4 regions of the Enterobacter sp. SA197 genome follow, and region 1 is predicted to be linked to each of the others. Evidence: predicted binding sites of a transcription regulator. Region 1 holds the regulator's gene; each other region holds the start of a gene.
What was found. The regulator CRP, encoded in region 1, controls carbon source genes, mostly activating them, when cyclic AMP is high. The targets are predictions, from matches to a motif close to ATGTGANNNNNNTCACAT.
Positions count from the first base shown of each region.

Region 1 (3,127 bases):
TTACCCCTGGCTACTGGCCATGCTACAGGGTTCATTTATTTCACATATGAATACGCTGGTAGTGCCGGGCGGCAAGATGGGACTGGCGATGGAGCTTATTATGACGCCGCTGGTAGAGCGATTAATGGAAGGTAAGAAGATCGAGTGAGTTCAGTTCCCTATCCCCTTGAGCTGAAAAATCCCCGGTAATAGTACATCTTGCAGCGATAACATTGCGTGATGAGAATAATACAGCCACCGCGATAACAGGGTCCGGCTGAAAATCACCGACGTGTATCCGTAAGGCCGGGGGGCAGGGCTGTGGCGATGAGCCAACCCTGGCTCGGTCACGGGTTCTGGATCTCTGGAGAAACCAGGAACCTGAGGTGAGCGGAATGACTACCAGAGCCGCATGTTTCCCCTCCCCAAAGAGGAGAGGGGACTGTCCGTGCTCGCATTATTTTGTGGGAAATCCCTCAGCCCGGCGGGGGCAGGAAAGAATATCCACCACCAATCAGGCTTCAATCACTTCATACGAATGGGTGATATTCACCGCTTTTTCCAGCATCAGCGCCACTGAACAGTACTTCTCTGCAGAGAGATCTACCGCACGTGATACTGCCGCATCCTTCAACGCTTTTCCTGTCACAATGAAGTGCAGATTGATGTGGGTGAATAAACGCGGCGCCTCTTCCCGACGTTCGGAGGTCAGCTTGACTTCGCAGTCTGTCACATCGTGACGGCCTTTTTGCAGAATAGAGACCACATCAATCGCGCTGCATCCGCCCGCGGCCATCAGCACCATTTCCATAGGGCTTGGCGCTTTATCGCCCGCATTACCATCCATCAGGATCTGGTGCCCGGAAGCAGACTCCCCCAGGAACGTTAACCCTTCAACCCATTTCACACGCGCATGCATTTTTCTTCACTCCGCAGTAGCAACTTTCTCTACAGATTACGCGTACATAAGAAAACTCGCAACGGAAGGCGACCTGCATCAAGCTGAAGCGAGACACCAGGAGACAGGCGGCAAAACCTATGCTAAAACAGTCTGGATGCTACAGTGATATATTGATGTACTGCATGTACGCAGAGGACATCACATCTTAGAGGCCGCAGACACGTCTGACGGTGCACTTCCCAGGTATCGGGAAGACAGATTGCAACCCCAGTCACAGGGCGCAGATCCTGAGGCTGGAGCCAGCTTATAACAGAGGATAACCGCGCATGGTGCTTGGCAAACCGCAAACAGACCCGACTCTCGAATGGTTCTTGTCTCATTGCCATATTCATAAGTACCCGTCGAAGAGCACGCTGATTCACCAGGGTGAAAAAGCGGAGACGTTGTACTACATCGTCAAAGGCTCAGTGGCTGTGCTCATCAAGGATGAAGAAGGAAAAGAGATGATCCTCTCTTACCTGAACCAGGGCGATTTTATTGGTGAACTGGGTCTGTTCGAAGAAGGTCAGGAGCGCAGTGCCTGGGTACGCGCCAAGACCGCTTGTGAAGTGGCTGAAATTTCCTACAAAAAATTCCGTCAGTTGATCCAGGTAAACCCGGATATTCTGATGCGTCTCTCTTCGCAGATGGCGCGTCGCCTGCAGGTCACGTCGGAAAAAGTGGGCAACCTCGCCTTCCTCGACGTAACAGGCCGTATTGCTCAGACGTTACTGAATCTGGCGAAACAACCCGACGCCATGACCCACCCGGACGGTATGCAAATTAAAATAACCCGTCAGGAGATTGGTCAGATCGTGGGCTGCTCGCGTGAAACCGTTGGTCGCATCCTGAAGATGCTGGAAGATCAGAATCTGATCTCCGCGCATGGTAAAACTATCGTCGTGTACGGAACACGTTAATCCCCGAACGGCGCGCTGCTCAAGGCAGTGCGCCGTTTTTGTTTTCCGATGTGGCGCAGGCTGATTTACCACCCCGAAATCAACTACGCACTGCGACAAACGCTGGTGTTATGTCTGCCTGTGACCGTTGGCCTGATTGCCGGTCGACTGGATTTAGGGCTGCTCTTCTCGTTAGTACCTGCCTGTTGCAATATTGCCGGTCTCGACACGCTGCATAAGCGCTTCTTCAAGCGGGTGATCATTGGCGGTTCGCTTTTCGCCGGTAGCAGTCTCGCGGTGCAATTCCTCCTTTTCGAAAACGTCCCGCTACCGCTCATTCTGACCCTGCTGGCGCTGGTGCTGGGGGTGACGGCTGAGATAAGCGCCCTGCATGGCAGGTTGCTCCCCGCCTCACTGATTGCCGCCATCTTCACCCTGAGCCTTGCGGGAAATATGCCGGTCTGGGAGCCACTGCTCATCTACAGCCTTGGCACGTTGTGGTATGGCGCGTTTAACGCCTTCTGGTTCTGGCTGTGGCGGGAGCAGCCACTGCGCGAGTCGCTGAGTTTGTTGTATCGACAACTGGCCGATTATTGCGAGGCTAAATACAGCCTGCTGACTCAGCATGCGGACCCGGAAAAGGCCCTGCCGCCGCTGCTCGCCCGCCAGCAAAAAGCGGTAGATATGATAAGCCAGTGCTACCAGCAACTGCATATGCTGGCGGCAAATCATAACAGTGATTACAAGCGCCTGCGCCGCGTGTTTCAGGTGGCGCTGGATCTGCAGGAGCACATAGCCGTTAGCCTGCACCAGCCAAAGGAAGTCCAGGAGCTGGTAGAGCGTAGCCATGCAGAAGAGGTGATTCGCTGGAATGCGCAAACCGTGGCGGCACGGCTACGGGTCATTGCAGACGACATCCTCTATCATCGTTATCCCCAACGCTTCAATATGGACAAGCAGACAGGCGCACTGGAAAAAATTGCCCGTCAGCATCCGGACAACCCGGTAGGTCAGTTCTGCGCCTGGCACTTCAGTCAGATTGCCCGTGTCCTGCGCACCCAGCGTCCACTCTATATTCGTGATTTGATGGAGGAAAAGCAGCGACGCCTGCCACTCATTCCGGCGCTGAAAAGTTATCTCTCCTTCAAATCTGCTGCATTGCGTAATGCTGCACGCCTCAGCGTTATGCTGAGCGTGGCCAGTCTGATGGGCAGTGCGCTGAATCTGCCTAAACCCTACTGGATAATGATGACGGTGATGTTTGTCACCCAGAATGGCTATGGCGCAACACGGGTGCGCATCCTGCACC
Region 1 covers NZ_CP096393.1:4,557,446-4,560,572, forward strand. Annotated here, with positions in the region: gene M1D91_RS21435 (phosphoribulokinase) at 1-148, shown strand, start outside; gene M1D91_RS21440 (OsmC family protein) at 494-898, opposite strand; gene crp (cAMP-activated global transcriptional regulator CRP) at 1,207-1,839, shown strand; gene M1D91_RS21450 (YccS/YhfK family putative transporter) at 1,888-3,127, shown strand, end outside.

Region 2 (3,127 bases), 1.3 Mb from region 1:
AGCCGCCGTCTTCTTTATCGCTATTAATGCCATCAACCTTACCAACGTAAAAGTCTTTGGCGAGATGGAGTTCTGGTTCGCCATTATTAAAGTGGTCGCCGTGGTCGCCATGATCCTGTTCGGCGGCTGGCTGCTGTTCAGCGGCAACGCGGGTCCGCAGGCAACCGTGCGCAATCTGTGGGAACAAGGTGGCTTCCTGCCGAATGGTATTTCCGGGCTGGTAATGATGATGGCTATCATCATGTTCTCCTTCGGCGGCCTGGAGCTGGTCGGTATTACCGCCGCTGAAGCCGATAACCCGCATGAAAGCATTCCTAAAGCGACCAACCAGGTTATCTACCGTATCCTGATTTTTTATGTGGGCTCACTGGCCGTGCTGCTTTCTCTGCTGCCGTGGACGCGTGTCACCGCCGATACCAGCCCGTTTGTACTGATCTTCCACGAGCTGGGCGATACGCTGGTGGCGAACGCACTTAACATCGTCGTTTTGACGGCTGCGCTCTCGGTTTATAACAGCTGCGTTTACTGCAACAGCCGCATGCTGTTCGGCCTGGCACAACAAGGTAACGCACCAAAGGCGCTGCTGAGCGTGGATAAACGTGGTGTGCCGGTCAACACCATTATCGTGTCTGCGCTGGTTACGGCTCTGTGTGTGTTAATTAACTATATGGCACCGGAATCTGCCTTCGGTCTGCTGATGGCACTGGTGGTTTCAGCACTGGTGATCAACTGGGCGATGATTAGCCTCGCACACATGAAATTCCGTCGTGCAAAACAGCAGCAGGGGGTGACTACCCGCTTCCCGGCGCTGTTCTACCCACTGGGTAACTGGATCTGCCTGATTTTCATGGCGGCAGTGCTGGTCATTATGCTGATGACGGAAGGTATGGCTATCTCGGTCTACCTCATCCCGGTCTGGCTGGTCATTCTGGGTATTGGCTACATGTTCAAACAGAAAACGGCAAAAGTGGCAAAAGCCAATTAATTGCCCCCTACCCTCTCCCCTACGGGAGAGGGTGGTTCTCCTGGTGTTACCTTCCTCACACTTTGCTTTACATAGCAGTTTTGTCCATGTCTCTGCCCGCATCCTGTAACGCAAATTATTCTTAGGGGGCGAATAATTATTCCCACATCTCACTGGGAGTATCGCTAATGGACGCGACTAAACTGTCTGTCAAAGAGAAAATCGGCTATGGCATGGGCGACGCCGGATGCAACATCATCTTTGGTGCCATCATGTTGTTTGTTAACTATTTCTATACTGATATTTTCGGCCTGGCACCGGCTCTGGTCGGCGTATTGTTGCTCTCTATCCGCGTCATTGATGCCGTTACCGACCCCATCATGGGGGCGCTTGCCGACCGAACCCAAAGCAAATACGGGCGTTTCCGTCCCTGGCTTTTATGGATAGCGCTCCCTTATGCGGTCTTCAGTGTGTTGATGTTCACCACGCCTGACTGGACCTACAATAGCAAAGTTATCTATGCCTTCATCACCTACTTCCTGCTCTCTCTGACCTATACCGCCATCAATATCCCTTACTGCTCGCTGGGCGGTGTCATCACCAACGATCCGAAAGAGCGTGTGGCCTGTCAGTCCTACCGCTTCGTGATGGTGGGTATTGCGACCCTGCTGTTGTCATTGACGCTGCTGCCGATGGCGGAATGGTTCGGTGGCGAGGACAAAGCCAAAGGCTATCAAATGGCGATGACGGTACTGGCATTTATCGGCATGTGCATGTTCCTCTTCTGCTTTGCCACGGTGCGTGAGCGTGTTCGTCCGGCCGTGCCGACCCACGATGACATGAAGAAAGATATGAAGGACGTCTGGAAGAACGACCAGTGGGTGCGTATTTTGCTGCTTACCCTCTGCAACGTTTGCCCGGGCTTTATTCGTATGGCCGCCACCATGTATTACGTCACCTGGGTGATGGGCGAAAGTACCCACTTTGCCACGATTTTTATCAGCCTCGGCGTGGTGGGTATGATGATCGGCAGTATGCTGGCGAAAGTGCTGACCGACCGCTGGTGCAAACTGAAAGTCTTCTTCTGGACCAATATCGCACTGGCGATTTTCTCCTGCGCGTTCTATTTCTTCGACCCGAAAGCCACCATGATGATTGTGGTGCTCTACTTCCTGCTCAATATTCTGCATCAGATCCCATCACCGCTTCACTGGTCGCTGATGGCGGATGTTGACGACTACGGCGAGTGGAAAACCGGCAAACGCATCACCGGCATCAGCTTCTCCGGTAACCTCTTCTTCCTGAAAGTCGGGCTGGCGGTTGCGGGCGCGATGGTTGGTTTCCTGCTCTCCTGGTACGGTTATGACGCGGGTGCCAAAGCGCAAAGCCCGAGCGCCATTAATGGCATCATGCTGCTGTTTACCATCATTCCGGGCGTGGGCTACCTCATTACGGCTGGCGTGGTTCGCCTGCTGAAAGTCGATCGTGAACTGATGAAAACCATCCAGGCAGATCTGGAAAAACGCCGTGTGAATTACCACGAACTGAGCGATGCTCAGGCGGTACCCGCAGGCGAAAACGTAAGGAAAGCATAATGAACTGGCCAAATCCTTTTATAGAACAGCGGGCCGATCCGTACATTCTGCGCCATGAGGGTAACTACTATTTTGTGGCCTCAGTACCGGAGTATGACCGGCTTGAACTTCGTCGGGCCACGTCACTGGAAGGCCTACGGGAAGCCGAAGGGGTGACCGTGTGGCGCAAACCGGATAACGGGCCGATGAGCGAACTTATCTGGGCACCTGAACTGCATTATATCGATGGAAAATGGTATCTCTACTTTGCCGCCACCTGGACGCAAGCGCTGGATGCATTGAATATGTTCCAGCACCGCATGTTTGCCCTGGAGTGTGCCGACGCCGATCCGTTAAGCGGGAACTGGGTAGAAAAAGGCCAGATAAAAACCCCTTTCGACACCTTCGCCCTGGATGCCACAACCTTTGTCCATCAGGGAAAACGTTGGTACTTATGGGCGCAAAAATCCCCGCATATTGCCGGTAATTCAAACCTCTATCTGGCAGAAATGGAGAATCCCTGGACGCTGAAAGGCGAGCCGGTGATGCTCAGCAAACCGGAATTTGACTGGGAGTGTAAAGGCTTTCT
Region 2 covers NZ_CP096393.1:827,307-830,433, reverse strand. Annotated here, with positions in the region: gene aroP (aromatic amino acid transporter AroP) at 1-985, shown strand, start outside; gene M1D91_RS03800 (glycoside-pentoside-hexuronide (GPH):cation symporter) at 1,153-2,559, shown strand; gene M1D91_RS03795 (glycoside hydrolase family 43 protein) at 2,556-3,127, shown strand, end outside.
Region 2: a site for CRP is predicted at 1,029-1,046, ahead of M1D91_RS03800 (glycoside-pentoside-hexuronide (GPH):cation symporter). Genes of this name have one in related genera too.

Region 3 (3,127 bases), 2.5 Mb from region 1:
GCCGGACGGTCTATGATAAATCCGAGAAAATGCTGGGCTACGACGTGACGTATAAAATTGGCGATCAGCAGGGTAAAATTCGTATGAATAACGATCCTGGAACTCAGATCCCACTGGATGGTAATGGTCAGCTTGTTTTGAATAACAAAGCGTAAAATAGCAGTACTGTACCTGTTGGCTCCTCAATTGCTCAGGCTGAGGGGCCTTTTTTATTATCAAGGCCTTATGATTAAGGCCTTGATATAGTCAGATGAGCTCCTGCTGAAACCTGAGCAGAAACCCGGTGATAAGAACAGCGATAAAAGCAAAGAGTACGGAACCACCACATAAAACCCAGAGGCCAGATAATAATGTAATTACTATTAGCACTTTGATGAATGGTAATAGCAAAATCATCGTCGTTTTCCTTCTGCATGTGTCCAGTCAGTATGTGCGCAACGTTATCGAAGAGCCAAAATGCGCAAATAAGTAAACCCACCAATTCTTTAATAACGTCATCATAACGTTGCTTTTATTTGCGCAGGTAAATCGTTAGCAGCGCAATAATTACTGTTTAATCTTAGCAAAGCGGTAAAAACGACTTTACGTTTTCACCTATTGTTTAAATAGGTGAAAACGATAATGAGAGGCACGCATACAGGTTCAGCGGGTTATCAGGGTTGGCCACAGACGAAGCGTCGTGCGCACTACCTGCAGCAGCTTGTCGCAACTCGCTCCTTCACGCGCACTAATGGACATGCCCTGTAAAATACAGCTCAGGAATTCAGCCACCTCCGTTAACGGTGTGTCCCCGGGAATTTCACCTCGCTGCTGGCGGAGAGCAAGAAATTGCAGCAATAACTGTTCCTGACGTGCGTGGCGCGCCTTAATGGTTTGTGCAATGGTCTGTGAAGAGGCTGCCAGTGTGGCTGACGTATTAATCAGAAAACAACCTGCAGGCGTCTCTTTACTGGTAAAGCAAGTTGCAACGGCGGTGAAGTAATCTTCGAGTGCCTGTGTCACGGGTTTTCCTTCGCCAAGCAGTTGCGCCTCATGCTGCGCTGCAAAGCGGGCAATATACCGGTCAAGGACCGCACGGAATAACCCCTCTTTATTAGTAAACTCTGCATACAACGTTGGCGCTTTTGCGCCGGTAGCTTCTACAAGATCGGATAATGATGTGGCTTCATAACCATGCTGCCAAAAGAGCGTCATGGCTTTGTCGAGCGCCGCTTCCCTGTCGAACACTTTCGGTCGGCCACGGCTTTTTTTAATACTACTGCTGACGTCATCGGTCATGTGCCGTTCCACCTTGTTGGTTTGTTGAACAATCATTATAAAAATAAATGTTCATTGATGCCAGCAGCAAATAGCACAAATTATTAAATTATATCTATCTGATAATTAACGATTTATCAAATTAAATAACATTCATTATAAAAATGGATTGACGAGTGATATAGATCACATTTATCATTTGATTATCGATCGTTAATTAATTAAATTTTAACGACCTCCTCAATCATCTGCCCGGAGTCATGAACATGAAAAACGTTAAAACACTGTTTGCTGCTGCTATCCTGAGTTCCCTCTCGTTTGCAAGTTTTGCTGCTGTACAGGTTCAGGCCACTCCTACTGGTCAACAGGAAGTGGGGACCGTTGCTGTTTCTGCAGGTACTAACCTCTCGTCAGTTGAAAACCAGCTGGCACAAAAAGCCGAAGCGTCTGGCGCAACGTCTTACCGTATCACCTCTGTGACCGGTTCTGACAAACTGCACGGTACAGCGGTTCTCTACAAATAATTGTTGAGTTAAGCGACGTAAGTACCACAAAAAAGGCCCCGCATGTTCGGGGCCTTTTTTTATGCTTAAAGCGATTGGGATGGTGGGGGGGCATGACGAGTGACGTCGACTGGCATGCCGGAACGGATCTCAATGGCGTGGTCGAAAACATCGGCTTCGCTTTCAGGCGCGTTTCTAAAACGCTGCATCGTCTGATTAAGGGTAACTGGCAGCAGCCGTGGATCGTCATCAATGGATTTTGACAGCGGCTGGTGTACCTCCACAAGACGTCGGCCATCCGGTTCCGCTGACACCTTGATTGGAGTATTGATGATATTGACGCGAGTACCTGGTGTAATGGCATTAAACAACGCCTGAATGTCATCGTCTCTCAGGCGAATACACCCTGAACTGACGCGCATGCCAATGCCAAAATCAGCATTGGTGCCGTGAATTAAATACACGCCGCCGTAGGCCGCCAGGCGAATAGCATGATGACCCATCGGGTTATCAGGACCTGCCGGAACGACAGCAGGCAACTCAATGCCCTGCGCTTTATAGCGGGCGCGGATATTGGCGGTTGGCGTCCAGGTAGGGTTCGCACGCTTATCCGATACCGTGGTCACCATCGTAGGCGTAAGCGTGTCGCTGTCCAGTTGCCCGATACCGATAGGGTAGACCGTGACCTCGTTGGTGCCGGGCGGATAGTAATAGAGTCGCAGCTCAGCAAGATTTATCACAATCCCCTGGCGTGGCGCGTCGGGCAGCAGAGTCTGCAAAGGTATCGTCAGTACACTACCCGCTCGCGGCACGTATGGATCAACGCCTGGGTTGGCCTGCAATAGGGCGAGAAAACCGACATTATATTTTTTTGCGATAGCCTCCAGCGATCCCCCATCATTTTCCACAACATGATAGCGATTTTCACCTACCATCCGCCCGCCTGCCGGGGGGAGGGGCCAGGTATTGGCTCTTGCGGGTAGTACAAGCACCACGGCAATCAGCACCGCCCAGAGTGCAATGCGCGCATCTTTTATCATCATCATAATCCATGTGAATAATAAGGTTATTTTTATAAAAACAGCCAATGGAATTATGGTGGGCTGAAGCGTCGGGAAGTCCTGGGGAGTGCAAAGTGTTTGTAAATATGGCAGGAAAACCGGATCGGGAGCGTGCCGATCCGGTCTGGAGGTGCTATCAGGCGACGGCGTTCTGCTCCAGTTGCAGCATAAAGTTACGAACCCATTCCATACGGGTTTTACGCTCGCTCAAATCCTGGAAGAACTTCAGTCGCGTCGGGCCATCGAGCCGGAAGTGCTGCGGCTGTTTTTGCAGCAGACCAATGAGCCAGGCCGGGTTAACGTGAT
Region 3 covers NZ_CP096393.1:2,007,870-2,010,996, forward strand. Annotated here, with positions in the region: gene M1D91_RS09200 (glycine zipper 2TM domain-containing protein) at 1-155, shown strand, start outside; gene M1D91_RS09205 (TetR/AcrR family transcriptional regulator) at 643-1,278, opposite strand; gene bhsA (multiple stress resistance protein BhsA) at 1,524-1,781, shown strand; gene ldtC (L,D-transpeptidase LdtC) at 1,847-2,803, opposite strand; gene mfd (transcription-repair coupling factor) at 2,958-3,127, opposite strand, start outside.
Region 3: a site for CRP is predicted at 1,432-1,449, ahead of bhsA (multiple stress resistance protein BhsA). Genes of this name have one in related genera too.

Region 4 (3,127 bases), 2.1 Mb from region 1:
GCATGGTGGCACCGAGGAACTCCATGTTGGCACCAAAATACCAGGCACCGCTGACGCCCCTGGCAATGGCACCGACGTTGAAATGGGAGAGTTCAGTACGCGCGCAGGCGGCGGCAAGGGGGAGCAGAGCGAAGGCCAGCGCGTCTTCGTCCATCCCGGTGGCGTCAAGCAGGTCAGATACCTGCTGCGCGCTTAACATCGCAGGAAAGTGCGCGTCATCGAGAAGCGGTGCCAGCGCGGTCCTGAGTGTGTCCGCGAGGGCCGGAAACGCAGTGTGGAAACGTGAATGCATGGCGTTGCCTCATAACAGTGTAATGGGATCGTAGTTTACGGGCCGTTTGCGCCTTTATATGTGATCAGCATCGCACTGTATATGCAACTTATGAAATTCAAATGAAAAATGCGCGATCCATCGCAAATTTTAGCCCGCCATCGCCAGAATAAGCGGGAATAAAAAGGGGGCAATAAGCGAGGTGATAATGCCGCAGATCACCAGGGCCAGCGAGCTGAACGCCCCTTCCTGATAATCAAGCTCAGTAGACCGGGCAGTACCGAGCGCATGCGAGGCGGTCCCCATCGCGAGCCCTCGGGCAGATTTCGTCTGTATTTTCATCAAATTCAACAGGGTATGACCAAAAACCGCCCCCAGAACACCCACAAAAATCACGCATACCGCACTGATGGCAGGAATGCCGCCTATGCTTCCTCCTACGGCCATCGCAATGGGCGTCGTCACGGATTTTGGAAGAACCGAAGCTGCAATTTCAGGTGTCGCCCCCATCATCAGGGCGATAACTGAACCGGTGACCATGGCGACCACGCTACCAATAAAGCAAATAGTGATTATCGATTTCCAGCGCGCCCGGATCTGGTGAAGCTGTTCATAGAGCGGGAAGGCGAGCGCCACGACCGCAGGCTGCAGCAGGTCATTGAGGATTTTGCTCCCCTGAAAATAGTGATCGTAAGGGATCCCCGTCAGCAGCAGGAAAGGAATAATCACCACCATGGCTATCAGCAACGGATTAAGCAGCGCCATCTTAAAACGTGCGGCGAGTTTGCGCGCAGCGAAGAACACGGCCAGGGTCAAAGGCAGGGACCACCAGATATACGTCATCATTATTTACTCTCTTTTTTACCAACGACGTTACGTTCGCCATGTACCAGATGGGTGCTCCAGCTCACAACCAAAAAGACAATGAGCGTACTCACGGCACAGGAGACCACAATGGGCCCGAACTGAGCGCGTAGCATGTCGTAATACTGCATGACCCCCACACCGATAGGCACAAAGAGAAGCGCCATATAGCGGATCAGGACGTAGCAGCCAGGGGCGACCCATTTCGCCGGCAGGATTTGCAGTGCCAGCAGGACAAATAAAATCAGCATGCCAATAATGCTGCCGGGAATAGTAATAGGTAGCAGCGAAGAGAGGTAAATTCCCGCATACAGACAGGCGTAAATAAGAGCAAAAGCGCGCAGATAGTGCCAGATATTAGTCAGTGATTTACTCATGGTGAAAACCCTTGATGAACCGCATTCATCATACAATTAAAGGCTAAAATGTGCTACCGATCACATCATGAATTATGAGCATACCAAATATTCCTTTAGGGAACGTCAGGCCTTACCACAGGATAACGCCTGCTTTTCGTCTGTCAGCTTGCGTATTGCCTCAGTAATATGGTGAACGACTTCCTGTATGCCACGGTGGACTACACGATCCTGGCGCATAACCCAGCCTAATGTACGGTGCAGCGGGGGCTCCAGAGGAAAAATTTCAAGGCCCTCTCTTTCCAGCGGCTGCGCAACAGCCATGCGTGGCACGATACTCACCCCCAGTCCTGCACGCACCATGCGTTTAATCGCTTCGACGCTGCCAAGCTCCATCACCGATTTCGCCTCTACGCCAGCGCTTAAAAACCAGTTATCAATTTGCTGGCGAACGCCGCTACCGGATTCAAACACAATGAGCGGCATCGCGGCGCAACGGGCCGGGGAAAAAGGGGCATCCACGCCTTCGAGTCCCGTCGCGCCAATCACCACAAACTCTTCCTTCATCGCCGGGGTTATCTCTATGTTTTTGCCTGCCGCGGGCAGAGTGACGAGGCCGATATCAATCCTGTTTTCTTCAATGGCGCGAACAATGTCCTGGGTATTCCCGGTGCGTACGTCGACGGTAAGCTTTGGCCAGAGCTGACGCAGCGCCAGCAATACCGGAGGCAGTAAATGAATACACAGGGTTGCGCCTGTTCCCAGAACAACGCTGCCGCTGATGTGCTGCTGGTGTCTGGCGACAGCCTGCACTGCCGTGTTGACCGCTCTGTCAATCTCAGCGCAATGTTCGAGTAACGTCAATCCGGCAGGCGTAGGGCGGATACCGCGCCCGGTTCGCTCAATTAAGCGCGCCTGCAAGGTGGCCTCTAACTGGCGTATCTGCAAACTGACCGCAGGCTGGGAGAGGCCCAGCACCGTGGCCGCAGCGGTAAAACTTCCCCGACTTATCACCAGCTTATAGGTGGCCAGCTGATCGAGACTGAGGGTGGTCATGCAAGGTTTTCCTTATACAGGTCATAAGTGAAGACCTGTGCCTGAAGAGAGAGGGAACGGTTATCCTGCCTGCATCAGAAACAGGAGTTGAAGAATGCACATTACTGAAGCCGAAGAACATCATATTCCCGCCATCCACGCAATATATGCCTGGCACGTGGCCCACGGCACCGCCTCGTTTGAAACCGAAATCCCCACGCCTGACGATATGCTGGTGCGCCTGAACAACTTGCGTGACGCCGGACTGCCCTGGTTTGTATTGATCCATGAGGGCAGTGTTAAAGGGTACTGCTACCTGTCACGCTACCGGACTCGTGCGGCGTACCGCTACACGCTTGAAGATTCGATTTACATTGATAATGCTTTTTGTCGCCAGGGGGCGGGCAAAAAGCTGCTCGCCAGGGCTATAGCCTGGGCCGAAGCACACGGGTACAGACAGTTGATCTGCGTGGTCGGTAACAGTGAAAACGAAGCTTCACTGGCTTTACACCAGCGTGCTGGTTTTACGCTAACGGGCACGCTAAAAAATGTTGGGTTCAAACATAATCGTTGGCTGGATATTGTTATTCTGCAACGTATG
Region 4 covers NZ_CP096393.1:1,671,837-1,674,963, forward strand. Annotated here, with positions in the region: gene cdd (cytidine deaminase) at 1-292, opposite strand, end outside; gene M1D91_RS07655 (CidB/LrgB family autolysis modulator) at 422-1,117, opposite strand; gene M1D91_RS07660 (CidA/LrgA family protein) at 1,117-1,512, opposite strand; gene M1D91_RS07665 (LysR family transcriptional regulator) at 1,618-2,547, opposite strand; gene M1D91_RS07670 (GNAT family N-acetyltransferase) at 2,642-3,127, shown strand, end outside.
Region 4: a site for CRP is predicted at 1,561-1,578, ahead of M1D91_RS07660 (CidA/LrgA family protein). Genes of this name have one in related genera too.